4 regions of the Pseudobacillus sp. FSL P4-0506 genome follow, and region 4 is predicted to be linked to each of the others. Evidence: riboswitches for the same ligand, from Rfam matches in the RefSeq annotation. Region 4 holds a riboswitch; each other region holds the start of a gene.

Region 1 (7,809 bases), 940 kb from region 4:
AGAGGGAGCTTTTCCCTCTCTTTTTTCTTTCATTACAGAGATAAATCATATATGATAGTACCTAGACATTATCATTAATGGGCTTTTTGATGAAGCCGCTAGGAGCGTTATCTATGTCCAAAAAAGAATGGTATTTAGAATATAAAATTGTTAAAAACCGTCCAGGGCTGTTAGGAGATGTTGCTTCGCTACTCGGTATGCTTTCCATTAATATTGTAACAATTAATGGCGTGGATGAGGCGAGCCGCGGCCTTTTAATGTTGGCAGAAAGCGAAGACCAAATCAGAAGGCTTGAATCCATTTTAATGACGATGGACACGATTCAAATTATTAAATTAAGGGAACCTAAACTAAGAGACCGAATGGCTGTCCGCCATGGCCGCTATATCCAAAGAGATGCGGACGACAAAAAAACATTCCGTTTCGTTCGGGATGAACTTGGACTTCTCGTTGATTTTATGGCAGAATTGTATAAAATGGAAGGGCACAAATTAATTGGCATTCGTGGCATGCCAAGGGTTGGAAAAACAGAATCCATTGTAGCGGCAAGTGTTTGTGCCAATAAGAGATGGTTATTCGTTTCGTCGACAATGATTAAGCAAACTGTTCGTGATCAGTTAATTCGGGACGAATACAATCCAAATCACCTTTTTATTATGGATGGGGTTGTATCGATAAAGAGAGCCAATGAAAGACATTGGCAGCTCGTTCGGGAAATTATGAGACTGCCTGCCGTTAAAGTAGTGGAACATCCAGATATTTTTGTACAAAATAGCGAGTACAGTTTAGAGGACTTTGATTATATTATTGAACTTCGCAATCATCCTGATGAAGAAATTACATACGAGCCGGTGGAGAAGAACAACTTATTCCAGGATATGGACTTTGGTGGTTTTAACTTTTAATTATGGAAGGTGTTATGGGTGACAGAATTAGGAAACCGCTTAAGAGAAGCACGGGAGGCGAAAGGGCTATCCTTAGCAGATGTGCAGGAAATGACAAAGATTCAGAAAAGATATTTAAAGGGCATAGAAGAGGGGAATTATGAGCTGATGCCCGGCAAATTTTATGTACGGGCGTTTATCAAGCAATATGCTGAAGCGGTTGGGCTTGACCATGAGCAATTGTTTGAAGAATATAAAAATGAAATTCCTTCTTCCTATGAAGATGAAATTCCTCAAAGAGCGACAAAAGTAGAGAAAGTACGGACGACGGCGCCAGCTGAACCGTCCAAGCTTCTTGAGTATTTACCGAGGATTTTAGTGACGGCTTTTGTTGTCGGAGCACTTTTTCTAGTTTGGTTTCTTATCCCTAAGAGTGATTCTAATGACAAAGCGGTGAAGGAAGAAACCGTTGTTGAACAGCCGAAAGACCAGACGGATGATAAGAAAGAAGCCAAGGAGCCAAAAAAAGAAACGAACAAAGAGCCTAAAAAAGAAGAGAAAGTCGAAGAGCCTGCTAAGCCTGCACAAACCTTAACTGCAGCAGGGGCGAGCGGCAGAAAAGCCACATACGTTCTTCAAAATGCAGAGAAATTCGAGGTAACTATTCTATCTAAAGGGGAGACATGGATAGGAGTAACTGATGGAAGCGGAAAAAGCTATTATAATAATATGTTGGCAAAAGGACAGTCGCAAACATTTAATTTAACAGGACAGACAGAAGCGAAAATTGTCGTTGGCTTTGCACCGGATACGGAAATTAAAGTAAACGGCGAAACGCTGGCGTATCAGCTTCCGGCTGCCAAACAGGTAAGACAAGACATTATTATTCAGGCGAAACCTGCCGGACAATAATTTGGCAGTTTTTTGGATAGCTTCTTTGTAAGTTGTCTGTCGATAGAATAGTTGGAGGGTCGACTGTGAATTTACCGAATAAAATTACTGTTTCAAGGATTTTAATGATCCCGCTCTTTTTGGTGATCATGTTAGTTGAGTTTAATTGGGGGGACCTTACAGTATTTGGTACCACCATGCCGGCTGCCCACTTTTGGGGAGCCATGCTATTTATTTTAGCCTCAACGACTGACTGGGTTGATGGCTATTATGCGAGAAAATTAAACCAGGTCACAAACTTGGGGAAATTTTTAGATCCGCTCGCTGATAAGTTACTTGTATCAGCAGCCTTAATCGTGCTTGTTGATTTTAATTTAGCTGCTTCCTGGATTGTCATTCTTATTATCAGCAGGGAGTTTGCGGTAACGGGCTTACGGTTAATCTTAGCTGGAGAAGGCGAAGTGGTTGCGGCTAATATGCTTGGGAAAATTAAGACGTGGGCGCAGATTATTGCCATTGCGGCTTTATTGCTTCATAATGCGCCATTTGAAGGATTAGGAATTCCATTTGCAGATATCGCCCTTTGGATAGCGGCATTCTTTACCGTTTGGTCCGGCTGGGATTACTTCTATCTTAACCGTGGCGTGTTTAAACATTCAAAGTAAAAGAAAAGGTTGCTCCAAAGTAAGCCCCGTTGTGTTTATAGTATTTAAAATTTACCACGATACTATATAAAATAAGGCTGCTTATGGAGCAGCCTTATTTTTAATAAAGGCCCCTGTTCCATTACTTGCTTGTTGATTTATACTGCAGGCGGACGCTTTCCGCTGGCGGTCTGTGCGCCATCTTACCAGGACTCACTTTCTCCGCTAAAGACACTTTCTTCTGCTACAATCAACTATCGAAAAAACAATATTCATCTTTAACAGGGCCTGAATAAGAGAAGGGATGACAAAAATGAATGCAGAAATTATTGCAGTTGGTTCCGAGTTGCTGTTAGGGCAAATTACAAATACAAACGCCCAGTTTCTCTCTCAGCAATTAGCGGAAATTGGGGTGAATGTGTACTATCATACGGTTGTTGGGGACAATAGTAGCCGTGTGCTCGATGCAATAAAGGAAGCGGAAAAAAGAGCGGACTTGCTAATCTTTACAGGTGGGCTTGGTCCTACGAAGGATGATTTAACAAAGGAAGCAATTGCCGCTCATATTGGTCGTCCGCTTGTTTATAACGAAGAGGCCTTAAAAAGTATTGAAAACTACTTTGTAAAAACGAAGCGCCCGATGACACCAAACAATAAAAAACAGGCCCTGGTCATGGAGGGCTGTCTCGTTTTAGCGAATGATCATGGCATGGCGCCAGGGATGATGGTAAAAGGAAAGAATCATTTCTATATGCTTTTGCCTGGGCCACCCCGGGAAATGCAGCCGATGTTTGTCCGCTATGGAAAGCCGGCGCTATTAGATGTGCTTGAAAAAGTTGAAAAAATAGAGTCACGCGTATTAAGGTTTTTTGGTATTGGAGAATCTGCTTTAGAAACAGAAGTAGAGGATTTGTTACTCGCACAACAAAATCCGACGATTGCCCCGCTTGCTGGTGATGGAGAGGTAACACTGCGAATCACTGCTAAACACGAATCGGAAGAAACCGCCTTACAGATGATACAAGAAGCAGAGGAGGAAATTCTTCGCCGGGTCGGGGAATACTTTTATGGCTATAATGATACGTCCATTGCCCGTGAGCTAGCGGAGCGCTTAAAGGAAACATCTCATACGTTAGCAGCAGCTGAAAGCTTAACAGGGGGATTGTTTCAAAGTGAAATGACAGCTATTCCCGGAGCGAGCATTTTCTTTAATGGCGGGATTGTTTGCTACTCCAATGAAGCAAAGGAAAAACTCGTGCAAGTGAAGCCAGAAACGCTTGAAAGTTATGGTGCCATTAGTGAACAGTGTGCTATTGAATTAGCGGAAAATGTCCGCAGTCTTTTGAATGCTGACTTCGGTATTAGCTTTACCGGAGTGGCGGGACCGGATAAATCGGAAGGACACTCGCCTGGTACTGTATGGATTGGTCTTGCTTCAAAGCACAGGGAAACAAAAGTATTTAAACTCCAATTAGTAGGCAGCCGCGAAGGAATTAGAAAGCGCTCAGTTAAGTATGGGTGTCATTATTTGTTGGCTGAGCTTGCTGGAGATAAGTGAAAACATTCGGAATATTATTGACTATTCTGATCGCTATGCTATATAATAAAAACCAAGAGATTATGAGTTACGCAATTAAATAGAAGTACTCTTATTGAGAGCGGTGGAGGGATTAGGCCCGATGAAGCCCGGCAACCTTCAGACAAATTGTCTGAAACGGTGCTAATTCCTGCAGGCGTATGTGCCTGAGAGATAAGAGGAGGATCCTATAATAAAGCCCTCTTCTTACAACAGAAGAGGGCTTTTTAGTTATTCTTCAGGTTACTAGCGCTTTATTTAATAATTGGGAGGGATTAATGATGACAAACGAACAGTGGAACAAAGAAACAATTTTACTTCATGGAGGACAAGTGCCGGATCCGGTTACTGGCGCCCGTGCCGTTCCGATTTATGAAACGACTTCTTATGTATTTGAAGATACAGATCATGCTAACGCCCTATTTGCTTTGCAAAAGCCAGGAAATATTTATACGCGTATTACCAACCCGACAGTAGATGTGTTTGAAAAGCGTGTGGCTGCATTGGAAAAGGGAGCAGCAGCAGTGGCGCTCTCATCAGGAATGGCTGCCATTTCCTTTTCAATTCTTAATCTGGCTCACGCGGGCGATGAAATTATAGCGGCAGCTAATTTATACGGAGGCACCTATAACCTTTTTGCCAATACGCTTCCTAAATACGGGATTAATGTAAAGTTTGTTGATTCTACTGATCCGGAAAATTTCCGCAAAGCGATCACTCCAAAAACAAAAGCTCTGTTTGGAGAAATTATCGGAAATCCTTCCTTGAATGTGCTTGATGTGGAAAAGGTGGCAGATATTGCTCATGAAAATGGTATTCCGCTCATTGTAGATAATACGTTTGCTTCTCCTTACGGAGCTAATCCGCTTGTTCGAGGGGCCGACATTGTCGTTCATTCCGCTACGAAATGGATCAGCGGCCATGGAACAGTCATCGGTGGTATAGTAGTAGATGGAGGAACATTCAATTGGAACAGTGAAAAGTTTCCTGGCTTTACGGAGCCGGATGAATCTTATAATGGTTTAAGATTTGCGGACCTGGAAGGCCCAGCCTTTGCTATCAAATTACGCGTACAGTTGTTACGGGATTTTGGCCCTTCCTTGAGTGCCCATAGCGCTTTCTTGTTGCTTCAAGGGCTGGAAACGTTGCATTTACGTATTCAGCGCCATCATGAAAACACGCTTGCTATCGTCGATTATTTGAAAAATCATCCGGCAGTAGATTGGGTATCTCATCCAAGCTTGGAGGATCATCCATCTCATGAATTAGCGAAGAAATACTTGGCTAATACGTTTGGTTCTATTGTTGTATTTGGCATTAAAGGCGGCCGCGAAGCAGGTAAAAAAGTGATTGATAACATTAAACTGTGGTCACATGTTGCCAATGTGGGGGATGGCAAGTCACTCATTATTCACCCGGCTTCTACCACACATCAGCAATTAAGCAGTGAAGACTTAGCAAAATCGGGTACGAAAGAAGAAATGATCCGTTTATCCATCGGACTGGAGTCAACTGAGGACCTGATTGCTGACTTGAATCAGGCGATTGAAAAAGCGACTGGCGTAGCTGTAGAAGCTTAACGCTTTTCCTTATTAAATAAAGAATATGACAGGCTTAAAATTATCCTCTCCTGCTTTTTTATGATAAAATAAAAAAGCAGGAGTTACTTTTTTTTTCTTCTTTTTTTCCGCTATTTCTTCTACTACTTTTCTAGTTTCTTATCCATTCTTCTTCTCAGGAGGAAAAATAAAAAAACCGAATAAATGTTCGCTTTTTACTTGAAATTGTCTCAATAAAAAGGTATAGTTAGTATAGATTATGAAACAACATGTCACTGTGCATTTACTTAATAGATTGTTAATTTTAAGGAGGAATTTTAGTGAACGATCGTCAAGCAGCATTGGATATGGCCTTAAAGCAAATTGAAAAACAATTTGGTAAAGGGTCTATCATGAAATTAGGAGAACAAACAGACCGGAAAATTTCCACTAGTCCAAGCGGCTCGCTTGCTCTTGACGCAGCCCTTGGTGTAGGGGGTTATCCACGCGGTCGGGTCGTTGAGATCTATGGGCCGGAAAGCTCTGGTAAAACTACCGTGGCTCTTCACGCTATTGCTGAAGTACAAGCTGCCGGCGGTCAAGCTGCTTTCATTGATGCAGAGCATGCGCTTGATCCTGTATACGCTCAGAAATTAGGAGTCAACATTGATGAGTTGTTGCTTTCTCAGCCGGATACAGGCGAGCAAGCACTTGAAATTGCCGAAGCTCTCGTACGAAGCGGTGCTATCGATATCCTGATTGTTGACTCGGTTGCAGCCCTTGTTCCAAAGGCTGAAATTGAAGGAGAAATGGGCGACTCCCATGTCGGCCTGCAGGCACGTTTAATGTCACAGGCGCTTCGCAAGCTGTCTGGTGCTATTAATAAATCTAAAACAATTGCAATCTTCATTAACCAAATTCGTGAGAAAGTCGGGATTATGTTCGGTAACCCGGAAACAACGCCTGGAGGCCGTGCGCTCAAGTTTTATAGCTCCGTCCGCCTGGAAGTTCGCCGTGCTGAAGCACTGAAACAAGGAAATGAAATTGTAGGAAACAAAACAAAGATTAAAGTAGTGAAAAATAAAGTGGCTCCTCCGTTCCGTGTAGCAGAAGTCGATATCATGTATGGAGAAGGAATCTCCAGAGAAGGTGAAATCATCGATATGGGATCAGAGGTAGATATTGTTCAAAAGAGCGGTGCTTGGTATTCATATAATGAGGAACGCCTTGGTCAAGGGCGTGAGAATGCAAAGCAGTTCTTAAAGGAAAATCCGGCTGTTCGTCAGGAGATTATGATGAAGATCCGCCAGCATTATGGTCTTGATGCTGACTTTGTAGAAGTAGAGGAAGCAGAAGAGACAGAAGAATTCAGTTTGCTTGACGAATAATAAACAGGAGCGGTGTCAGGAGACATCGCTCCTCTTGTTTTTTATTAGTCTCGAAGAAGACTGTTACCGTGATGAAACTCTTGACAAGAAATTTTCACAACTATAAAATTGAGATGTATATTTTACATTTTTTTCTCTTAAAAATGGAAATGAGAAGCTGTATATTGAAATGATAACACAATGTATCAGCCGACATGTTAAAAGCATGGCAAAAGTTCATAGCAAGAGGAGGTGAAAGGATGGAACCCATTACAATCATCTTCATTTTGCTTGGCCTAATCGTCGGTGTAGTTGTTGGCTATTTTGTTCGAAAGTCCATTGCAGAATCAAAGATTGCAGGAGCTAAAAGTGCTGCAGAGCAAATTATTGACGACGCAAAGCGTGAGGCAGAATCGCTAAAGAAAGAAGCCCTGCTTGAAGCAAAGGATGAAATTCACAAGCTTCGTACAGACACGGAGTTAGAACTTCGTGAACGAAGAAACGAATTGCAAAAACAAGAGAATCGTTTGTTACAGAAGGAAGAGAACCTCGACCGAAAAGATGAATCGCTGGATAAACGCGAATTACAGCTCGAGAAAAAAGAGGAGATTCTTGCTGAGAGACAACAACATATTGAAGAGATGGACAGCAAAGTGGAAGAGATGATCAAAAAGCAGCAGGCGGAACTAGAACGAATCGCCAGTCTTACTCGGGACGAAGCCCGCTCGATTATCTTGGATCGAACGGAGCAAGAGCTTGCGCACGATATTGCTGTAATGACAAAAGAGCAAGAAAACCGAGCGAAAGAAGAAGCAGACAAGAAAGCGAAGTCAATCCTTTCTCTTGCCATTCAGCGCTGTGCGGCCGATCATGTGGCAGAAACAACTGTATCAGTTGTTACTTTGCCAA
Region 2 (7,809 bases), 2.8 Mb from region 4:
ATAGTGTCAACAAAGCCGATTGCTATTGGCAGTATCGTTATCGCGCTGTTACTGCTAGCTTCACTTAATGTATTAAATGTTAAATATGAATTTAACACGTTAAAATCCTTTCCGGACAATATGCCGTCACTTGAGGGATATGAAATCATTGAACAAAAATTTGCGGCAGGAGATCTTGCTCCCACAATAGTCTTATTTGAAGGAACAGGAGATATGACAAAGCTTACGGCCGAGCTTGAGAAGCAGGAGAATGTGGCTAAGGTACGGCTCCAAGCTTCAACAGAGAATAATAAAGCGCATGAATTGTCGTTATCATTCAACGGAAGCCCCTATGAACGGCCGGCTATGGATGCGCTTGCCAGTCTGCGAAAGAAGTCAGAGAAGGTCATTGCTGATTCCGGAGCAAAGGGAACCCTTTATTTCGCTGGAGAGACAGCAGAGAAGCTGGATGACCGTACGTTAAACAGCCGTGATCTTAAAGTAATTGTTCTGCTGGAAACACTATTGATTTTTGTCATGCTGGTGATATTGACCCGTTCCGTTAAAATGCCCCTGTACATGGTCGGTACCATTCTGCTTTCATTTTTAGCTGCCCTTGGTATTGGGATGTTTTTAACAAATATGCTATTTGGCATTGATGCCATCAGCACAAGGGTGCCGCTTTACTCATTTATCTTTCTTGTCGCACTGGGCATCGATTATAATATTATTTTAGTATCACGCTATATGGAAGAGCGAAGCAGCCATTCTTTAAAAAAAGCAGTCAACACTGCTGTTGCTAAAACAGGGGGGGTTATTTCGTCTGCCGGCATTATTTTAGCTGCGACCTTTGCCGTATTAATGACACAGCCAATAGAAATTTTATTTGTCTTTGGTTTTATTGTCGCCGTCGGAATATTAATTGATACATTTATCGTGCGCGGTTTGCTGCTGCCGGCTTTACTTATGATCTTTGAAAAAGATCGGGCAGACACGCATTCAGAAAAGGAACCTGTTCGAAAAGCGGACAGTTAAAGTCATATACAAAAAGAGGCCTCTGCTATTTAGCAGAGGCCTCTTTTTGTATATTAGATTTGTGGTCCGCCAAGTTCAATAATTTCCTTTGAGACGTTGGAGAACTTCTTGAAGTTTTCACGGAACTTGCCAGCAAGCTCTGCTGCTTTTGTCATGAAAGCATCTTCATCAGCCCATGCCTTGCGCGGAATGAGAACATCATCCGGCACACCAGGTACATGAAGAGGAATTTGCAAGCCGAATGTTTTTGTCGTATACGTTTCTACGTTATTTAATTCGCCTTCGAGAGCTGCTTGGACCATAGCACGTGTATACGCAAGCTTTACGCGGGAACCAACGCCATACTCGCCACCAGTCCAGCCAGTGTTTACAAGGAACACTTGAACGTTGTGCTCATCAATTTTCTCACCAAGCATTTCCGCATAGCGTGTAGCTTCAAGCGGAAGGAATGGTGAACCGAAGCAAGTAGAGAATGTTGCTTGCGGAGAAGTGACACCGCGCTCTGTACCGGCAAGTTTAGATGTATAGCCGCTTAAGAAGTGGTACATCGCTTGCTCTTTAGTTAGCTTGCTGATTGGAGGCAGTACGCCGAATGCATCAGCTGTTAAGAAAATAATTGTATTTGGATGGCCAGCTACGCTTGGATCAACAATGTTATCCATTGCTTGTAGCGGATAAGCGGCACGCGTGTTTTCTGTCAGGGTGTTATCATCGTAATTTGGAATGCGAGACTGTTCATCAAGCACTACATTTTCAAGAACCGAGCCGAAACGGATGGCATCAAAGATTTGTGGTTCCTTCTCACGGGAAAGGCCGATTGTTTTTGCATAGCAGCCGCCCTCAATGTTAAATACACCATTAGAAGACCAGCCATGTTCATCATCGCCGATTAAGCGGCGGTTCGGGTCTGCACTCAAAGTTGTTTTCCCTGTACCAGAAAGACCGAAGAATAGGGCCACATCACCTTCATAGCCAACGTTGGCTGAGCAGTGCATAGACAGAATATCATTTTCAGGAAGCAAGTAGTTCATTACAGAGAAGATCGATTTTTTCATTTCTCCTGCATATTCCGTTCCACCGATCAAAACGATACGGCGCTCAAAAGAAATGATAATAAATGCTTCTGATTTTGTTCCGTCTACTGTAGGGTCTGCTTTAAAGTTCGGAGCAGATACGATTGTGAAGCCTGCTTGATGATCTTTTAATTCTTCCTCAGTTGGACGAATGAAAAGTTGATGAGCAAACAGATTATGCCATGCATATTCATTGATCACCTGAATTGGTAAACGATGGGTTGGATCTGCCCCTGCAAATCCTTTGAAAATAAACAATTCTTCTTGTTCCTTTAAATAATTGATCACTTTAGTGTATAATTGATCGAAGACTTCAGGGGAAATTGGTTCGTTAACCGGTCCCCAATCAATTTTGTCCTTTACTGAAGGCTCTTCAACGATAAATTTATCTTTAGGAGAACGGCCAGTATATTTTCCCGTTTCAGCACATACTGCTCCAGAAGCAGTTAACACGCCCTCTTTACGATTAAGTACTTTTTCTACGAGCTGCGGCACAGATGGCTGCATTGTTACGTTATCACCTTTTAAAAGTTCCAAAATTTCACTTGAAACACTTACAGTCTTCATAAATTAATAACCATCCTTTATCTGAAATTAAATAATTGTTATCGCATTATTTGTTCAAAAATAGTATAACACATTACATTTAATAGTCTATACTATTCACTTATTTTTTTGCGACTTTTTTTATTTACAGATTGTCCGATTTCCTATAAAAGAAACCGAAAAAATGAAGAGATTTTATACGAAACCAGTTGACATTGTCGAACGGATTTCGTATGATGTAACCTTGAACGGATACTCTTATCCTGAGCTGGCGGAGGGACAGGCCCGATGAAGCCCGGCAACCTGCTTGATTGTGATTGGTAGTTATATCGACTGCCGGCACTTATACAATATAAGTTTGTACTCAAGACAAAGGTGCTAACCTGCAGCAAGGGCAAACCTTGAACGATAAGAGTGAAAGGCCTATGTTGATAAGACCAACCTTTCCTCTCTTTATTTCAGGAGGGGTTTTTTTATTTTAAAAGGGTAAACTTAGGGGAAATGAGTACCGTACCATTATCGATCGGCAGTAAGTTGATCATTTTAAGGAGGAAGTTTCATGACTAAAAATCGTCGTCTCTTTACTTCAGAGTCAGTCACTGAAGGGCATCCGGACAAAATTTGCGATCAGATTTCCGATGCTATCCTAGATGAAATCTTATCAAAAGATCCAAATGCGCGTGTCGCAGCGGAAACATCTGTTACAACTGGACTCGTACTCGTAGCAGGGGAGATTACAACCTCTTCGTACGTGGATATTAATAAAATTGTTCGGGAGACAGTTAAGGAAATTGGCTACACTCGTGCAAAATACGGTTTTGATGCCGATACATGCGGTGTGTTGACATCCATTGATGAGCAGTCACCTGATATTGCAGCGGGTGTGAACGTGGCTCTTGAAGCACGTGAAGGCCAAATGAGCGATGAAGAAATTGAAGCGATTGGTGCGGGTGACCAAGGCTTAATGTTCGGTTTTGCTTGTAATGAAACAGCAGAATTAATGCCGCTCCCGATTTCATTGGCTCATAAATTATCCCGTCAATTAACGAGAGTTAGAAAAGAAGAAACGTTATCGTATTTACGTCCAGATGGTAAAACTCAGGTAACAGTTGAATATGATGAAAACGACAAGCCAGTAAGAATCGATACAATTGTTATTTCGACACAGCATCATCCGGAAGTTGCGCTTGAACAAATTCAAAGCGACTTGCGCGAGCATGTCATTGACCCGATGGTCCCTGCAGAATTAATCGATGAACATACAAAGTTCTTTATCAATCCAACAGGCCGTTTTGTTATCGGCGGACCTCAAGGAGATGCGGGCTTAACAGGCCGGAAAATTATCGTGGATACATACGGTGGTTATGCACGCCATGGAGGCGGAGCATTCTCCGGTAAAGATCCAACAAAGGTAGACCGTTCAGCAGCTTATGCAGCTCGTTACGTAGCAAAAAATATTGTTGCGGCCGGCCTTGCTGATAAATGTGAAGTCCAGCTCGCCTATGCGATTGGTGTAGCTCAGCCTGTTTCAATTGCTGTCGATACGTTCGGCACAGGAACGGTTTCTGAAGATGTGCTTGTTGAACTTGTTCGCAATAATTTTGATCTGCGTCCAGCGGGCATTATTAATATGCTTGGACTGCGTCGTCCAATTTATAAACAAACAGCCGCTTATGGACATTTTGGTCGTACAGATGTGGATCTTCCTTGGGAAAGAACAGACAAAGCTGAAATCTTAAAAGATCAGGCATCAAATTAATAAGCAGCAAAAAGCCTGGAGACTCTTTAACGGTCTTCAGGCTTTTTTTGTATGCTTTTATAGTACTGTCCTTTTTCTACGTACTCTCTGACAATGCGCTCCATATCTTTTCTGTCTTCCTCATTCACTGGGCGAATCACTTTTGCCGGCCGGCCAAATGCCACGGAGTGAGGAGGAATGACTTTTCCCTGGGGAACAAGACTACCGGCCCCGATAAATGCTCCTTCACCAATTTCTGCATTATCAAGAATGATGGAACCCATACCGATTAAAGCTTTTTTTCTAATTTTACAGCTGTGCAAAATAACTTGATGGCCGACTGTGACTTCATCTTCAATAACAAGCGGGTTGTTCGGGCTTTGATGCAATACAGAATTATCCTGAATGCTCACTTTTTTGCCGATTACAGTCGGGGCTACATCCCCGCGAATAGAAGTATTAAACCAAATATTTGTTTCTTCGCCAATAGTTACATCTCCCGTAATTGTTACATAATCGGCGATATAAGCAGAATCAGCAACAATAGGAGTTTTATTGTTATAAGGATAGATCATTTTTTCTCTCCTCCTTTTATGTTTCCTGCAACAGAAAGCAGGATGGACTTGCTTATTATTTTATCTAAAACGATTTGATTTGTATAATAGAAGACAAACGTATAGGATTACAAAAAGCCGGAGGAAGATGCTTGATGTGGAAATGGGAAACAGAACAACAGCCGAAAGGTGTCATCGTTATGATTCATGGGGCGATGGAGCATCATGGCCGTTATGGTTGGCTGATTGAAATGTGGCGCAGAAACGGCTTTCATGTAGTGATGGGCGACCTGCCCGGCCAAGGCATGACATCGAGAGCTAAAAGAGGACATATTTCATCATTTAATGAGTATATAGAGGAAGTAAAAGACTGGGTGCAGGCAGCGTATCAATTTGATTTGCCTTTATTTATATTAGGACATAGCATGGGAGGGCTAATTGCTATTCGTCTGCTGCAGGAGATGGAAGTGGAGACAGCAGGCGTGATTTTGTCATCGCCTTGTCTCGGTATGAATCATACGCCACCTAAAGTAATGGATATTCTATCGCACGGTTTGAATTCACTCTCGCCCTCAGTGAAGTTTTCTTCCGGACTGACAGTTGAAATGGCGACAAGAAATGAAGAGGTAAGACAAGCAGATAAAGAAGATTTGCTTTATGTAAATAAAGTGTCAGTTCGCTGGTACCGCGAACTGCTTCAAGCCATCAAGACGGCTGATTTAAAGACAGGGGCAGTGCCTGATGTTCCGCTTCTTGTCATGCAGGCGGGGGATGACTTGATTGTCGATAAAAAAAGCGTCAGAAAATGGTTTCACCGGCTCGATTTGTCAGAGATGCATTATAAAGAGTGGCCGGGACTCTATCATGAAATATTTAACGAGCCAGAGAGAGAGGAAGTTTTCCATTATGCGAAAGGGTTCGTGGAAAATCGGTTGCGTTTACTAGGATATGTGATTGAGGAGTGAGGTGACACAATGCCTGTACCAGTAACGCCGCTTCATCTAATGCACAATATTTATAAAAAAGTGTTTCCTGTCGTGCATGAACAGCTGCAATATTGGAAAGAGAAAGCAGGGATGATTCCAAATAAAGAACTGCGCCGCCAGGCTCTCTCCAGCATTGAACATAAGACGTTTCATTGCGAAGGAGGAGCTGTGCTGGCATTATTGTCGAGAGACCGGCTCGTTCAGGCTGTCCGCTTTATTGTTACCTACCAGACCATCAGTGATTATCTCGACAATCTTTGTGACCGCAGTACGTCCCTTGATCCAGCTGATTTTGCTGCGCTTCATGAATCGATGGAAGATTCTCTGACGCCGGGCGTCCCGCTTCGTGATTACTACCGTGGCCGGATGGATCAAAACGATGGCGGTTACTTATCTGAGTTAGTGACCACATGTCAGTCTGTGCTCGCTGGAATGAAGGGGTATGAGGTGATTGCCCCTCACCTTAAAGAGCTATGCCGTTATTATTGTGATTTACAAATACATAAGCATGTTAAAAAAGAAGAACGAGAGCACCGCCTGATTAAATGGTTCGAAGAGTACCAAGATGAGTGGCCGCAAATGGAATGGTACGAATTCTCTGCTTGTACCGGTTCGACGCTTGCTATTTTTTGTTTAGTATCATACGGCTTAAATGAGCCATTAAGCCATGCGCAGGCACAGCAAATAAAAAACAGTTATTTTCCCTATATACAGGGGCTTCACATTCTGCTTGATTATCTGATTGATCAGAAGGAAGACCGGGAAGGTGGAGATTTAAATTTCTGTTTTTATTATCAGGATGAAAAACAATTGTTTGAGCGGCTCGTTTATTTTATGGAGAAGGCGGACGAGCAGATAGAAGGGATAAAAGATTCTCGCTTTCATAAACTGATCAATCGTGGACTGCTAGGTGTGTATTTATCGGATAGCAAAGTTTATGAACAAACAGGCATTTACAAGCTCTCCAAAAAAGTCATTCGCAGAGGCGGAGCAGTTTCCCGCTTTTTCTATTTTAATGGCCGAATGTACAGATACGTGCAGCAAGTATTCCCGCGATTGTTCCATAAAACAACATTTCGTTGAAGAAAGATGGACAGAAATAAAAGGAGATGGCGCAGTGAGTTTACAATTAAGCATATTGGATCAATCGCCAATTTCAGAAGGGATGGGAGCAGAGGAAGCCCTAGCGCAAACCGTTCAGCTTGCTCGTCATGCTGAAGCGCTAGGATATGAACGTTTCTGGGTTTCAGAACATCATGACGCTTCAAGTCTTGCTGGATCTTCGCCAGAGGTATTGATGGCTTATTTGGCAGCTAAGACTAAGGCCATTCGCATTGGTTCCGGAGGAGTCATGCTTCCCCACTACAGCCCCTACAAGATAGCGGAGAATTTCCGAGTGCTCGAAGGGTTGGCTCCTGGCCGAATTGATGCGGGGATAGGTCGGGCACCGGGTGGCATGCCAATGTCTTCTTTGGCGCTTAATAGAGGCGAATATCGCCAAGTGGACCGTTTTCCTGAGCAGATTGATGAATTACTAGCCTATCTTGCGGGAGATGAAGAGAATATACCTTACCCAGGACTGAAAGCCACACCGCTCATTCAAACAAGGCCGGATGTCTGGCTGCTTGGCTCCAGTCCGGCAAGCGCCCTCCTTGCGGCAAAAAAAGGATTGCCATACACATTTGCCCAATTTATCAACGGAGAGGATGGGCAAGAGAGTCTGGCTGCTTATCTGAACTCCTTTCAGCCGTCGCCCTGGCTTTCAAAGCCAAAGAGCATGGTGGCTGTGTTCACTATTTGTGCTGAAACGGATGAAAAGGCAGAGTGGCTGGCTTCCAGCCTGGATCTATCCTTGTTGATGACGGCCCAAGGCATGAAGTCGAACGGCACACCGAGCC
Region 3 (7,809 bases), 2.9 Mb from region 4:
TGCTCTTACCTGCTCACGCGTGATTTTGCGTGCTTCCTGTCTTTTATATAACCCCATTCTCAAAATTTAAACCATATCCTGCTTGATTCTTAATTTTCCGAAAGAGTCCCCATTCTGTCGTTTTAATGATTTACTTTTAATTCATCGATCGCTTCCTGTACAAGTGTTACTGCCTGGCTCATTGCCGCCCCACCTCCAAAAGCTGCGGCCACACCAAGCGATTCATAAATTTCCTGTTCACTGCACCCTTGATCCAAGCAGCCTTTCACATGATAAAGGATGCAATATTCATCTTGTGAATAGACGCTAATGCCGAGAGCAATCAGCTGCTTTTCTTTTTGGCCGATTTCTCCCTCCTTAAAACACTCTGCCGTAAATGCATTAAAATGACCAGCGAGCCCAGGCATTTTTTTTGTAAATGTGCCAAGCCCCTCTTTATATTCTAATAACGCTGCTTCTGTTGATGTTAAAACTTCTCTGTCCATAGGATAGCCTCCTCTGTTTTTATCTTTTTTAATATGCAGCAAGTAAAAAAGCTTTATTCAAATAAAGAATAAGAAAAGATTTTTCAGCCAAACAGAGAACTGGCCTTTACGATGAAACATAAAAACACCTGCAAGGGACTCCTTGCAGGTGTTTTTATCTTTATTTGTTAACCGGTACGACTGCTCCGCCCCACTCTTTCAAAATAAAATCCTGAATTTCTTTTGAATGAAGGACTTCTACCAGCGCTTTGATTTTTTCTTTGTCTTCATCGCCCTTGCGGACAGCAATAACGTTTACGTATGGTGAATCTTTGTCTTCAATAGCGATTGAATCCTTTAACGGATTTAAACCAGCATCGATTGCATAGTTAGAGTTAATGAGAACTGCATCGCCTTCTCCGTTGTTATAGGCCTGTGGAAGAAGAGCGGCTTCATAATTATAATCAAACTTCAAATCTTTTTTGTTCTCCGCGATATCTTCAACTGTCGCTTCCTCTTTCTTTACGCCGTCTTTTAATTTAATGAGTCCTTCTTTTTCAAGCATGGTTAAAATACGTCCGTGGTCTGCAACCGAGCTGCTCATTAAAATAGTTGCCCCTTTTGGAAGTTCCTCAAGGGTTTTATATTTCTTAGAATATACACCGATCGGTTCAATATGAATGCCGCCAGCATTTACAAAATCATAGCCATGCTCTTTCTTTTGAGACTCAAGATAAGGGATATGCTGGAAATAGTTAGCATCCAAATCTCCCTCTTCTAAAGACTTGTTCGGTAATACATAATCTTGGAATGTTTCAACCTTCAGATCATAACCTTTTTTCTCAAGCAACGGCTTAGCTTCTTCTAAGATCACCGCGTGTGGTACGTTCGAAGCACCAACAACGATTTCCTTATCTTCTTTGCCGCCTTCTTTTGCTTTCTCATCTTTCTTATCATCTGAGCCGCCACAGGCAGCCAACGCAAACACAACTACTGCAGTTAACAAAGTAAGCAACCACTTTTTCATCTTTCTTCCCCTCCTAAAATTTATCTTTTATCTAACTTATTAGTAATAAGATCACCAATCAATTGAATCACAAACACAATGATTAAAATAATAATCGTAGCAACCAAAGTGACATCATTCCGGCTGCGCTGGAATCCATCCAGATAAGCAAGATTCCCCAGACCGCCAGCTCCAATCACACCTGCCATGGCCGTGTAGCCAACCAGAGCGATCGCTGTAACAGTAATCCCAGAAACAAGCGCTGGCATTGATTCAGGAAGCAGTACTTTAAAGATAATCGTACTCGTTTTTGCTCCCATTGCTCGCGCTGCCTCAATGACTCCTTTGTCAATTTCACGCAGGCCGATTTCAACCATGCGCGCATAGAAAGGAGCTGCCCCGATGATAAGGGCTGGCAGTGCCGCATTTTCACCGATCATTGTACCGATAAGCGCTTTTGTAAATGGAATTAATAAAACAATCAATATAATGAAAGGAATGGAACGAAAAATATTAACAAAAGCAGAGACAATGCTGTAAATTACTTTATTGCTCCATATATTTCCTTTAGCTGTCAAAAATAACAGCAGACCAAGGAGTATGCCCAAAATAAAGGTAGCCACCACGGATATACCCGTCATATAAAGGGTTTCATTTGTCGCTTCCCACATTTTTTCCCAATCAACATTAGGGAACCATTGTTCAAGCATGATGGATCACCTCCGAGCTGACTTCTTGCTTGTCGAGATAGGCCACTGCTTGTGCCACTTCCTCTGGTTCACCCGTTAAATGAACGAATAGTGAACCATACGCACCGTTTTGCGTCTGCGACACTTTCCCTTGGACGATATTTACCGCTATGTTAAATTGACGGATTAAATTCGTAATGATTGGCTGCTCTGCACTTTCACCAATAAAAGTAAGCTTGACTACCTTGCCATTTGGAAACTGTTCAAGCAAGTGCTCTATGGTTTCTTTTGATTCTTCTGGCTCGGTCACTTGTTGAACGAACCGCTTTGTAATTGGCTGCTCGGGCGATTTGAAAACGTTGAGCACCGAACCAAGTTCTACGACACGGCCTGCTTCCATTACTGCCACCCGATGGCAAATTTTCCGAATGACATGCATTTCATGAGTGATGAGCACAATTGTTAATCCAAGACGTTTATTAATATCAACAAGCAGATCTAAAATAGCATCCGTTGTTTGCGGATCAAGTGCTGAGGTAGCCTCGTCACACAACAGAACTTTCGGGTCATTTGCGAGCGCCCGGGCAATACCGACGCGTTGCTTCTGTCCGCCGCTCAATTGTGAAGGATAAGCGTCTTCTCTTCCTTCCAAACCAACTAATTTAATCAACTCATCCACTTTCTTAAGGCGCTCTTCTTTCGACACACCCGCAATTTCTAGCGGAAAGGCAATGTTATCTCGCACCGTTCTTGACCAAAGAAGATTAAAGTGCTGGAAAATCATGCCGATCTCCTGGCGCGCCTGACGCAGCTCGCTTCCCCGGATTTTTGATATCTCCCGGTCCGCAACAACAACAGAGCCCGAAGACGGATTTTCAAGACCGTTCAGCATCCGGATAAGTGTGCTTTTCCCAGCTCCACTGTAACCAATTACACCAAAAATCTCGCCTTTATCTATCGTTAAGTCAATATTATCTACTGCTGTCACTTTTCCATTTTTTGTGGAAAAGACTTTTTTTACATTTTTTATTGAAATCATGCGGCGGTTTTCCTCCATTCCACCCGAAAAAATAAAAAACCTTTCTGCAAAATGAGCAGAAAGGTGTTCTTTAGTAGATTCCTTTCTCTCATCTCCCAAAGCAAAACGCTTTGTGTGAATTGGCACCTTTTCAACAAGCGCTCGCTGTTGACGGTTGCCGGGCTTCATCGGGCACATCCCTCCACCTCTCTTGATAAGAGCTGTATGCAATATGTTGTTCTTAATGGATTTGATTTTATCATTATTCTACGAAAATTGTCAATTATTCTTTAAAAAAATGTTTTTATGCTGTATCAAACTTTTCATAATAAGGGCGGCATAACCAAAGGAACGATTCAAACCAAAGCTTAACCCGGTAAAATCCTGACACCTCGACTGCCCCCATCGCTTCATACAAGCGCAGCTGACCCTGCCCCTCTAAGAGCGGTTCAAGCCCACCCCTCAACCGTAAATGCCAATGATCCGTGCTGCTATTTGAAAGCTGCATTCCCTGATGGCTGATCACGAGCAGCCAGCTCTCACTTTCTCCTACCAGCAGCACGTGTACAGGTTCGAGCGGGAGCAATGGCCAGATATGCGTTCTACCATGGCAAGCTGCCTGTACAGCTAACAATTTCTCTTTCATTTTATTTCCCCCTCTGTTCGCTTTAGCTTTACTTAATAACTTCCAAGCAGAGGAGGAAATCTCCTTTATTAATTACTCGACAAAGTGCGCACTCATTCGCATATTTCGTCAAACATGCCTATATAAAAAACTGCCTCCCTGTAGGAAGCAGCAATCATATATATTGACTTAACTTCTCATATATATGAGGAACCGACTGAAAGGCATAAATCTTTTCCTTTAATTCCCCTTCTTTAAATATAAGCAGACATGGGACACTTTCAATCGCATGATGAATCGCAAAGCTCTCATGATAATTCACATCCATGCGGGCCCATATAAAGCCGTTGTCTACCTTCTCGACAACGTCGACCATCTTTCCAGCTAATTGGCACGTTCCGCACAGCGGTGTATACGCATAGATGGCTACTAAGTGATTCGTCCTGATTAATTCGTTTATATTTTGTTCCTTTTGCATTTCATCCATCCTTTTGTAAAAACTCCCCATGTACATCAATGTTGGCACTTAATAATACAGAAGCCAGATGGCGGTAAGGAGCAGTAGCGACTTCTTTATAGACACGGTCAATGTATAAATGGTGAGCTTCGGGAAATTCACGGATAAATTGCTGACGCAGCTTTTCCCCGGCGCGGTCTGCATCAACAAGGATATATACATCTTGTCCTTCCAAGCTTTCAATTAACTCATCCAGCCGGCTCAGCCCGATTGTTCCATTCGTACAAATGATGTCCACCGGCTCATTTACAATTTCTTGTACTTTCTTCCGATCCGAAGCCCCTTCTACAACGATTGTTTTTTCTGTACGCATGAATATCCCTCCACCGTCTGAATATCTTGCCTCACAGTTTAATTGTCCTTTATTTAGTAAGAAATTGCAAAAGAACACTCCCTAAACCGGAAGTGTCCTTTTCTCATTTCATTAATCTTCTTGTGTCATTTCATCATACTGTTCAGCTGTCATTAAGTTATCCAGCTGCGCAGTATCAGATAATTCGACAACGATCATCCATGCTTTTTCATATGGTGATTCATTAACGAATTCAGGATTATCATCAAGCTCTTCATTTACTTCAACAACTTTTCCGCTGACAGGAGCATATAGCTCGGAAACTGTTTTTACAGATTCAACACTACCAAATGGTTCGTCAGCTGTGATTTCATCTCCTACAGATGGAAGCTCAACGAACACGATGTCGCCAAGTTCTGATTGCGCAAAATGCGTAATGCCGATACGGACGGTATCCCCTTCTGTTTTTACCCATTCATGCTCTTCTGAATAACGTAATTCTTTCGGTGTGCTCATATAAATCCCTCCATTACCTGATTTCAATTAAAACTTTACTTATTATAAAGGCATAAAGCAAGAAAAATAAGCTTTACGCACACTTTACAACCATTGTTTTTCAAATTCTTCCTCTTTAAACCCAACAGTCACTTTGTCACCATCAGTAGTAAGAGGGCGCTTAATAAGCATGCCATCGGAAGCGAGCAATTCCAGTAATTCCTCGTCGGAAGCGGTGCTTACTTTGTCCTTTAATCCAAGCTCGCGATACTTTTTGCCGCTCGTATTAAAAAACTTTTTCAATTCAAGTCCACTTTTTTTATATAAGTCTTTCAATTCTTCCTTGGAAGGCGGATGTTCCACAATATGTATTCCCCGAAAATCAACATTATGTTCTTCCAGCCATTTTTTTGCATTGCGGCATGTTCCGCACTTCGGATACCAGTAAAATGTTAATGTCACTCTTCAATCAGCCTCCTATTTACACAGTGCTCGGCTTTAAAATGTTTTCGCCACCGTTTTCAATTCTCCTGCTCTATTAATTAAAATATACCTGCTTTTTTAATAAAAGACAAAGTTTCAGCTATTCTTCCCCTCCATAACCAATATCCAAAATTACTCAAAAATGGTTTTTAAATTCCTTTATAGGGAATAGCGTTGATGACGGAGGTGTTGATCATGAAAAAAATACAAGACGATACACTGTTCGTTATCGAAAAGCTGAAAGCAGAAAAATATCAAGAGATCAATGACATGTTCACGAGCAAGAAACCTTATGACTTAGCCGCTATTTTTCAAAACCTTCCCGAAAAGCATCGAGCTTCCATGCTAGAACATCTTAATGAAGCTTCTATCGCCAGTATGATACAAAAGTTTAATCAGCTGAAACAACTTGAGTTGCTGGGAAAAATCGGTCCTGCCAAAGCAAATAAAGTTCTCTCCCTTCTGGACACCGATGTATTGTCTTCTCTTTTACTTCACTTCCCAAAAGCCGATCTTGATAGTTTCTTATCAGAGATAAATGATAGTGAAGCCAAATATTTAAAACGAATGATGAGCTATGAGCGAAACACGGCAGGCAGTATGATGACAAATCGGTACCTCGCTGTGCATCTAGAGGATACCGTTGCCGATGCAGTAGAAAAAGCACGTGTTCATGCTATGTACTCTGAAACGCTTTTCATTATTTACGTGCTTGATGAAAAAGAAAAGCTGGCTGGTACAGTCTCTTATCGGGATCTTGTCATTGCTCAGCCGGATGATTTGGTAAAAGACATTATGTTGAAGCAGATTATTTCCGTTCCCTACACAGCGAAGAGAGCAGAGATCAACAAGCTACTCAAGCGATATGATTTCAGCGCAATTCCTGTAGTGGACGAGAAAGAGAGACTGCTTGGGGTTATTACCTTTGATGATATGATGCAGATTGTTATTCAGGAAACGAACGAAGATATTGGTAAATTATCAGCTGTGGATAAAGAAATTGACTTTGACACAAAGCCGCTGACAGCTGCCAAACGCCGATTGCCCTGGCTGATTGCTCTTTTATTTATCGGTCTTGTCTCGGGAAGCATCATTTCGAAATTTGAAGGAACGCTTGAAAAAGTAGTAGCGCTTGCTTTTTTTATGCCGCTTATTGCTGGGATGACCGGCAATACTGGCACCCAGTCTCTAGCAGTAGTCGTACGCGGTCTGACAGAGCAGGAAATCAACGTGAAGGTAGTCACCCGTCTAATCCTTCGAGAATTTCGCGTCAGCTTAATCATCGGCATAACATGCGGTCTGCTCATTTCTCTTATTGCATTTATTTGGCAGGGAAATATATACTTAGGAATCGTCGTTGGAAGCTCGCTTCTACTCACCCTTATTCTCGGAACGCTTGCTGGAACGATCGTTCCACTCATACTCTACAAGTGCAACCTTGACCCTGCTGTTGCTTCAGGTCCGCTTATTACTACGGTCAATGACATCTTCTCGCTCGTGGTCTATTTCTCTATTGCTTCTTTTTTCTTAAGTCAATTAGTTTAGCTGTCTTTCAACAATCTTTATATTCAAACAAAAAGTGCCTGGAAAGTTATATTTCCGGGCACTTTCTCTTAATTAAACCGTATACTTTTCCACTTCAATCAAGCGATCAGCTGCTTCACGTTTCTTAGCGATTACATTAATGGGAGTGTATCTCGTTAACTTTCTTAAAATAGAGGTCATCATGCGCAGCGTGTCGCCCTCTTCTACAGCAACAAGTGTTTCTTTAGCATCAGCTTCAATTTGATTGAAGGCTTCTTGACAAAAGATTTGGGTATATAACAGTTTTTGCTTTGCTTTTTCCTCTCCAGCTTTGGCAATTGCTTTTTCTGTGCGAAGAACGACGGACTCCATCGCGTAAATATTGTTAACAATGTCAGCAATATTGGCGAGCACTTCCTGTTCTTTTTCAAGCGCTTTTCCATACTTTTGAACAGCTAGACCGGCTGCAAGCAAGCCTATCTTTTTTGCATTCTTCACTAAATACTTTTCTTGTTCAAGCGCTTCTGTACCGACTTCTTCCGGCATCAGCATCATGACTTCATTTTGCAGCTCCTGTGCTTTTTCAAACAATGGCAATTCACCCTTGAACGCCTTGCGCACGTATGTCCCCGGTACAAGCAGACGATTGATTTCATTTGTTCCCTCGAAAATACGGTTAATTCGGGAGTCGCGGTA
Region 4 (7,809 bases):
TGGTGGAAGGATTGTATGCGGAAGTGGGCCGCCCAAGCATTGATCCAATTATTTTAATTAAACTAACATTTATCCAATATGCCTTTGGCATTCGATCCATGCGCAAGACGATCGAGGAAGTGGAAACGAATATGGCCTACCGCTGGTTTCTCGGTTATGGATTCCATGATAAAGTGCCGCATTTCTCTACCTTCGGTAAGAACTACGAGCGTCGCTTTAAAGATACCGACCTGTTTGAACAGATCTTCTATCGTATCTTAAAAATAGCTGCCGAGAAAAAGCTCATTAGTGCGGAGCACGTTTTTGTGGATTCCACTCATGTAAAAGCTAGCGCGAATAAGCGTAAATTTGAAAAGAAAATGGTTCGCAAAGAAACACGCGCGTATCAGGAACGCCTCCAAGAAGAGATTAATCAGGACCGAGAGGATCATGGAAAAAAGCCGTTCCCGCCAGATAAGTTCGATAAAGAAGAAACAAAAGAAATCAAGGAAAGTACAACCGATCCGGACAGTGGCTACTACGTTAAAGACGAACGAACCAAACAATTTGCCTATTCCTTTCACGCGGCCGCAGACCGTAAGGGATTCGTAATTGGCACAATGGTCACACCAGGCAACACACATGACAGCCAAATCTTAGAGCCGTTAATGGAGAAAGTGATAGAAAAGGTAGGAAAACCTAAAGCTGTTGGTGCAGACGGAGCTTACAAAACACCTGCCATTGCCAGTTATTTAATGGAAAACGGCATGACACCTGCTTTGCCTTATACACGGCCGCGCACAAAAGAGGGCTTCTTCAGAAAGCATGACTATGTGTACGATGAACATTTTGACTGTTACCTTTGTCCGGCAGGGGAAGTATTGAATTACTCAACGACGAATAAGGAAGGCTATCGTGAATACAGATCACCCAAACAGGTTTGTACCTCCTGCCCTTTTTTAGCTAAATGCACGAAAAGCAGAAATCATCAAAAAGTGGTGACACGCCATATTTGGCAGAAATATATGGAAGAGGCCGACCATCTTCGCCACCACGAAGAAGTTAAAGCGATTTATGCGGAGCGAAAAGAAACGATTGAGCGTGTATTCGCAGATGCAAAAGAAAAGCATGGCATGCGTTGGACAACGTTAAGGGGACTTAAAAAATTGTCGATGCAAGCGATGCTTACTTTCGCTGCCATGAATCTCAAGAAAATGGCCAGCTGGACTTGGCGAGAACCAGAAATGGCTTAAATGATGACCTCGGAGAGGTCTATCTTTCTCTCGAATGGCTTTAAAACTACCGAAAAATCAAAAGGGGTTCGGAATAAGACTATTCCGAACCCCTTTTGTCGACAAACTGAAGCAGCCGTTCAAGCGGCTGCTTTTCATTTAATTTAGTAAGGCCGGTCCTGATAAGAATAATTAGGTGCTTGGATTGAGTTATCGTATTCTTTGTGAAAAATATGAACAGCAGCTGGAGACATCGGCGGAATTAACCAGGTCCAATCACCTGTCACTGGCCTACCTTCCCGATCTTCGTTTTGTTCAAAAGTTTTAAATTGCTGCGCGGCTGTATGATGATCTACAACACTTACCCCCGCCTGCTGGAACGAATGAAGAACAGCTGTATTCAACTCAAGTAGCGCCCGGTCTTTCCATAAAGAAGCGGCTCGATGAATATCCAATTCCAGCCGTTCCGCAATAACTGGAAGCTGATTGTAACGAAACTCATCAGCTAAGTTGCGTGCGCCAATTTCCGTTCCCATATACCAGCCGTTAAAAGGAGCTGTTTTGTATTCAATGCCTCCTATTTCCAGCTTCATATCCGAAATAATTGGAACAGCATACCACTTTAATTGCAGCTCAGCAAACCAATCATATATCGGATGAATAAGGCTTACTTCCTTTATGAGCTTCTTATCGATTTCTTGCAGCTTAGGCGGTTGCTTGCCTATTTGTACAATCCAGGGCAGGATATCAAAATTAGTTCCTTCCCCTCGCCAGCCAAACTTATGGCACATAGAGGTCAGTTCAATAGAAGCAGGATCTCCCTTTATTCCCGTCTCTGTTTTATACCCCGCATATCTAATTAACTGATGGTTCCAAATGCGAATGTCTTCCCGATGGGGTGAAGACGGACGAAAAACTGTAATAGTCGGACGAATTTTCCCTTGATTTGTCGCATATTCTACATGACGGCTGAGGGCTTCGAATATCTCTTTTTCTGTTTTAGCTTCTCGTTTATCGAACACGTGCAGCGTTTGCCAGAATAGCCGTCCGATGCAGCGATTACTATTGCGCCAGGCCATTTTCGCTCCATAGCTCAGTTCTTCATAAGTTTGAGTATAACTTTCTGTTCCCTCAATTTCTGTTTTGATCTCGTACAGCCGCGCTTTTATCTCTTCATCCGATTTGCCTAATTCCCGATAACAAACTGTGATAAATTCTTTTGCTTGCTTCCATAACTGTTTATTCATCTATTTCCCGTCCTGTAAGTAGCATTTACTCACAGTATATCATTGTTCTATTTTCGGCTTTGTGACAATTTGCGGAAATCAACTGCTGGAAAGCTGTTTCGGTCGGACTCTTCCATTCCTACGCAATTGCGGCACAGCAATCCCGATCAATATGAGCACAATGCCAGCCCCCTGTTCACCGGTTAAATGTTCACCCACAATGAACATAGCGCCAATCATCGCTGCAGGCAACTCTGCAGCACCTAAAATAGTGGCCATTCCTGAGTCAACATACGGGGTACCGAGCGCAAAGAGAACAACCGGTACAAGAACGCCCAACAGTCCGACAAGCAAACCATATTTCCACAAGCCCCCAGTCATCGTCCCATCTATTACAAAAGCTGGCGATACAAATAAACAAGCCGTTACCAGCCCACCAATAGAAATAACAAAGCTTTTTTGAATAGCCGGTACTTCTTTTCCTGTTTTTCCGCTAAAGAAAATGAACAATGCGAACGTTAAAGCGGCAAGGAAACCAGAAATAAAGCCCTTTGAATGGTCTGCCCAGTTGATTCCCTCTGAAGAAATTCCGGCGGCGAGCAGCGTTCCTGCCCATAAAAGGACAGCCGAGATGATCTTTGTGACAGATGGAAATGCCTTTAAATAAACGGATTCAATGAGAATCCCCATCCAAGTAAATTGAAAAAGCAGAACAATGGCGATTGAAGCCGATAGCTCTTGAATACTTGTTGCATAAAATACGCCTGTCAAACTTAATAAAACGCCGAGCCCAAGCAATGGTACTATTTGCTTAACCTGTAATTTTATGCGTTTGGTTATCATGAAAGGGATGATCATCAGCAAAAGTCCAAAGATATATTGTGAACCGGTCATCTGGCCAGCCGGGTATCCCGCATTCGTTGCCAGCTTGACGATTGAAGCTTGAAAACCATAACTGCATGCCCCTGCCAAAATAAATAATGAATAACGAAGCTGATTCAACCTGACTCCTCCTTTATCTCATAAAAGTATATCCCGCCTCCTTCTGTTCGACAATCCTCTGGGAATATTCAAAATTTTCTATTGACTAAATCCTCTTAAAGAGATATGATATGTTCAATTATCTTACTAATTGTATATAGGTATATTTCTTATCAAGAGAAGCTGAGGGGACTGGCCCTATGAAGCTTCAGCAACCAGCCGCTAGCGGGCCTAGGTGCTAAATCCAGCAAACTGTCTAATCAGTTTGAGAGATAAGAAGGATCAGACATTGACAATGTAAAGCCTTCTTAATTTAAGAAGGCTTTTTCTTATGATTAGAATAAAGTTACGGAAAGGAAGAACCACATGAAATTATTAGACCGGCTGCAAAACGAAGTGCTGACAGCTGATGGAGCCATGGGCACTCTCCTCTATTCCTACGGCATCGATTTTTGTTACGAGGAACTTAATATAGAAAAGCCAGAAATCATTGAAAAAATCCATCGCGAATATATAAAAGCAGGCGCGGATGTAATCCAAACGAATACATATAGCGCCAATGCTCTAAAGCTTGCAAGATATGGAATGGAGGACCGTGTACGGGAATTAAATAAAGCAGCCGTGCGGATAGCAAAAAAGGCGGCTTTCTCTGAAGAGCGCTTCGTACTCGGGACCATCGGCGGCATCCGTGGAATCCGTAAAAGCAGCGCCTCCCTTGCCGACATTGAAGCGGCCTTTCAGCAGCAGGCAGAAGCCATCTTACTGGAAGAACCTGATGGCTTCCTTTTAGAAACGTATTATGACTTTGAAGAATTAACGACCGTTTTACAACTGCTTCGTCAACTTACAGATCTGCCAATTATTTCTCAAGTATCCATGCATGAACCTGGCATTCTACAAAACGGACTCTCGTTAAATCAGGCGTTCAATCAGCTCGAATCCCTCGGGGCAAACATTGTCGGCGTTAACTGCCGCCTCGGCCCTTATCATACAATCCAAGCATTTGAAGAGGTGACACTGCCTGAAAAAGCCTTTTTATCAGCCTATCCGAATGCAAGCCTTCTCGATGTAGAAGACGGCCGTATCGTCTATGAATCAGAGGCTGATTATTTTGGCCAGGCAGCCGTTCACCTTCGCAATGAAGGGGTCCGTCTTATTGGAGGCTGCTGCGGCACCACACCCAAACATATTGAGGCGGCCAAAAAAGCATTAGCTGGCCTTGCACCAATTACAGAGAAAAAGGTAATCGCCAGAAAGCCCATTATTATTAAAGAACCGACTCCTCCAGTGTTACCGCCGCTCCATGAGCAGGTAAAAAAAGAACGGACGATTATTGTGGAGCTTGATACTCCTAAACACTTGGATACTGCTGCTTATATTAAAGGAGCCACAGCCTTGCAGCAAACTGGCATGGCGGCTATTACAATGGCTGATAACTCGCTTGCTTCTCCACGTATCAGCAACTTAGCAATGGGCTCCCTGCTCAAAATGCAGCATCACATTCGCCCGCTTGTTCATATTACGTGCCGGGATCGGAATTTAATCGGCTTGCAGTCTCATCTTATGGGCTTGCATGCTCTAGGTCTTCACGATGTGCTGGCTATTACCGGTGATCCGACGAAAGTTGGCGATTTCCCGGGTGCTACTTCTGTTTACGACGTTTCAAGCATGGAGCTTATCCAATTAATTAAGCAACTGAATGAAGGAATTTCTTTTTCTGGAAAACCATTAAAACAAAAAGCTAATTTCTCCGTTGCAGCTGCATTTAACCCAAATGTACGTGTGCTCGACCGGGCGGTGAAACGTTTAGAGAAAAAAATTGAGTGCGGAGCCGATTACTTTATTACACAGCCTATTTTTACAAAAGAAAAAATTATTGAAGTATATGAAGCAACAAAGCATTTATCGACTCCGATTTTCCTCGGTATCATGCCGTTGACAAGCTCAAGAAATGCTGAATTCCTTCATCATGAAGTGCCTGGCATTAAACTATCAGACGAAACGCTTGCTAGAATGAAGGCCTATGAGCATGATAAAGAAACAGCAGCGCTTGAGGGCGTCAAGATTGCCAAGGAATTAATCGATACAGCGGCCAAGCTGTTTAATGGTATCTATATTATTACTCCATTTATGCGTTATGAAATGTCCATTGAATTGATCCGTTACATCGAAGAGTTAGATAGAAAAATGAATGAAAGAGGGATCACTCATGTCGAAACAATATCCAATTGAAAAAGAACTGGAAAAACGTATTCTTTTTTTAGATGGCGCAATGGGTACAATGCTACAACAAGCTAATTTAACAGAGGAAGACTTCGGCGGTGAAGAATATGATGGCTGCAATGAGTATTTAAACATTACCGCGCCTCATGTAATCGAAAAAGTTCACCGGGATTATTTAGCAGCAGGCACCGATATCATTGAAACAAATTCATTTGGCGGCACGGCTCTCGTGTTAAATGAATATAACCTCGGTGATAAGGCTTATGAGATTAACAAGCGGGCAGCCGAAATTGCCCGTAAGTGCGCGGATGAATTTTCTACGCCTGATCATCCACGTTATGTGGCAGGTGCTATCGGTCCGACAACGAAAACATTGTCTGTCACAGGCGGAATAGATTTTGACACATTGAGCAGAGACTTTGAATTGCAGGCGACAGCACTCATTGATGGCGGCTGCGATGTTATATTAATGGAAACGAGCCAGGACATGCTGAACGTAAAAGCCGGTGTGCTTGGTATTCAACGTGCTTTTGAAGCTACTGGAAAAAAGCTTCCCATCATGATTTCTGGAACGATCGAACCGATGGGCACCACACTCGCAGGGCAAAACATCGAAGCCTTCTACATTTCTATCGAGCACGTTCATCCGCTATCCGTCGGCTTAAACTGTGCAACTGGTCCAGAATTTATGACGGATCATATCCGTTCGCTTTCTGCCTTATCTCAAAGCTTTGTGAGCTGTTATCCTAACGCTGGGCTTCCGGATGAAAATGGCTGCTATCATGAATCACCTGCGTCCCTTGCGGCCAAGATTAAAGGCTTTGCCGAAAAGGGATGGCTAAATATTGTCGGCGGTTGTTGTGGAACTACACCGGATCATATTCGCGCAATGAGGGCTGCTATTGAAAATATCCCTCCACGCAGACGTCCGGAACAGCCTCATGAACATGTTGTTTCCGGAATTGAGCCCCTTCATTATGATGATTCCATGAGGCCATTATTTATCGGGGAACGGACAAATGTCATTGGTTCCCGTAAATTCAAACGATTGATCATTGAGGGCAAATATGAAGAAGCGGCAGAGATCGCTCGCGCCCAAGTAAAGGGCGGCGCTCATGTCATTGATATTTGTCTTGCCAATCCTGATCGTGATGAACTTGAAGATATGGAAGCCTTTATGCAAGAAGTCGTGAAAAAGGTGAAAGTGCCGCTCGTCATTGACTCAACGGATGAAGCAGTTATTGAAAAAGCCTTGAAATACTCACAGGGAAAAGCAATCATCAACTCCATCAACTTAGAAGACGGTGAAGAGCGCTTCGATGCTGTCCTTCCACTTGTAAAACAATATGGAGCAGCCGTTGTAGTGGGTACGATTGATGAAACGGGTATGGCCGTGACCCGCGAACGTAAACTGGAAGTAGCCGAGCGTTCCTATGACCTGCTCGTCAATAAATGGGGTCTTCCGCCTGAAGACATTATTTTTGATCCGCTCGTCTTCCCCGTGGGAACAGGAGATGAACAATACATCGGTTCAGCCGAAGAAACAGTGGAAGGCATCCGGCTAATTAAAGAAAAAATGCCCAGATCTTTAACCGTTCTTGGTGTCAGCAACGTATCATTCGGCCTCCCGCCTGTTGGCCGTGAAGTGTTGAATGCCGTTTATCTATATCACTGCACGCAAGCTGGACTCGATTACGCCATCGTAAATACTGAGAAGCTGGAGAGATTTGCTTCCATTCCAAAAGAAGAAATAACGATGGCAGAGAAGCTTCTTTTTGAAACGAATGATGAAACGCTAGCAGTCTTTACTGACTTTTACCGTGATAAAAAGAAAGAGAAGAAAGAGGAAGATATTCCGAAGACAGTAGAAGGCCGGCTTAGCTATTATGTCGTGGAGGGCACAAAGGAAGGCTTAATCCCTGACTTGGAACAAGCCTTGACGATGTTCGATACACCGCTTGATATTATTAATGGTCCATTAATGGAAGGAATGGCGGAAGTTGGCCGGTTATTTAACGATAACCAGCTTATCGTAGCGGAAGTGCTGCAGAGCGCTGAGGTCATGAAAGCCGCTGTTGCCTTTTTAGAGCCTTATATGGAGAAAAAAGAAAACGACAACGGGAAAGGAAAAGTTGTACTTGCTACAGTAAAAGGTGATGTTCACGATA

The links. A riboswitch is a leader RNA that binds a small molecule or an ion and turns the genes downstream of it on or off. The one in region 4 is predicted to bind S-adenosylmethionine.
Region 1: linked by a shared signal. The riboswitch ahead of MKZ02_RS16595 (O-acetylhomoserine aminocarboxypropyltransferase/cysteine synthase family protein) and the one ahead of MKZ02_RS21605 (bifunctional homocysteine S-methyltransferase/methylenetetrahydrofolate reductase) in region 4 are both predicted to bind S-adenosylmethionine.
Region 2: linked by a shared signal. The riboswitch ahead of metK (methionine adenosyltransferase) and the one ahead of MKZ02_RS21605 (bifunctional homocysteine S-methyltransferase/methylenetetrahydrofolate reductase) in region 4 are both predicted to bind S-adenosylmethionine.
Region 3: linked by a shared signal. The riboswitch ahead of MKZ02_RS06880 (methionine ABC transporter ATP-binding protein) and the one ahead of MKZ02_RS21605 (bifunctional homocysteine S-methyltransferase/methylenetetrahydrofolate reductase) in region 4 are both predicted to bind S-adenosylmethionine.

What each region holds. Positions count from the first base shown of each region.
Region 1 is NZ_JBBOOI010000001.1:3,349,150-3,356,958, reverse strand. Features, by position in the region: gene MKZ02_RS16615 (YmfK family protein) at 114-905, shown strand; gene MKZ02_RS16610 (helix-turn-helix domain-containing protein) at 924-1,796, shown strand; gene pgsA (CDP-diacylglycerol--glycerol-3-phosphate 3-phosphatidyltransferase) at 1,862-2,440, shown strand; gene MKZ02_RS16600 (competence/damage-inducible protein A) at 2,733-3,977, shown strand; SAM riboswitch class I at 4,066-4,176, shown strand; gene MKZ02_RS16595 (O-acetylhomoserine aminocarboxypropyltransferase/cysteine synthase family protein) at 4,277-5,575, shown strand; gene recA (recombinase RecA) at 5,875-6,921, shown strand; gene rny (ribonuclease Y) at 7,161-7,809, shown strand, end outside.
Region 2 is NZ_JBBOOI010000001.1:1,531,223-1,539,031, forward strand. Features, by position in the region: gene MKZ02_RS07555 (MMPL family transporter) at 1-1,014, shown strand, start outside; gene pckA (phosphoenolpyruvate carboxykinase (ATP)) at 1,068-2,654, opposite strand; SAM riboswitch class I at 2,889-3,048, shown strand; gene metK (methionine adenosyltransferase) at 3,193-4,392, shown strand; gene MKZ02_RS07570 (gamma carbonic anhydrase) at 4,419-4,946, opposite strand; gene MKZ02_RS07575 (alpha/beta hydrolase) at 5,081-5,890, shown strand; gene MKZ02_RS07580 (tetraprenyl-beta-curcumene synthase family protein) at 5,900-6,994, shown strand; gene MKZ02_RS07585 (LLM class flavin-dependent oxidoreductase) at 7,029-7,809, shown strand, end outside.
Region 3 is NZ_JBBOOI010000001.1:1,416,359-1,424,167, reverse strand. Features, by position in the region: gene MKZ02_RS06895 (carboxymuconolactone decarboxylase family protein) at 123-485, opposite strand; gene MKZ02_RS06890 (MetQ/NlpA family ABC transporter substrate-binding protein) at 646-1,491, opposite strand; gene MKZ02_RS06885 (methionine ABC transporter permease) at 1,512-2,180, opposite strand; gene MKZ02_RS06880 (methionine ABC transporter ATP-binding protein) at 2,173-3,198, opposite strand; SAM riboswitch class I at 3,284-3,398, opposite strand; gene MKZ02_RS06875 (hypothetical protein) at 3,482-3,823, opposite strand; gene MKZ02_RS06870 (thioredoxin family protein) at 3,978-4,280, opposite strand; gene MKZ02_RS06865 (toprim domain-containing protein) at 4,282-4,632, opposite strand; gene gcvH (glycine cleavage system protein GcvH) at 4,744-5,127, opposite strand; gene MKZ02_RS06855 (arsenate reductase family protein) at 5,212-5,568, opposite strand; gene mgtE (magnesium transporter) at 5,785-7,134, shown strand; gene MKZ02_RS06845 (acyl-CoA dehydrogenase family protein) at 7,207-7,809, opposite strand, start outside.
Region 4 is NZ_JBBOOI010000001.1:4,288,309-4,296,117, forward strand. Features, by position in the region: gene MKZ02_RS21590 (IS1182 family transposase) at 1-1,232, shown strand, start outside; gene MKZ02_RS21595 (nitric oxide synthase oxygenase) at 1,376-2,458, opposite strand; gene MKZ02_RS21600 (DMT family transporter) at 2,537-3,439, opposite strand; SAM riboswitch class I at 3,586-3,697, shown strand; gene MKZ02_RS21605 (bifunctional homocysteine S-methyltransferase/methylenetetrahydrofolate reductase) at 3,785-5,650, shown strand; gene metH (methionine synthase) at 5,628-7,809, shown strand, end outside.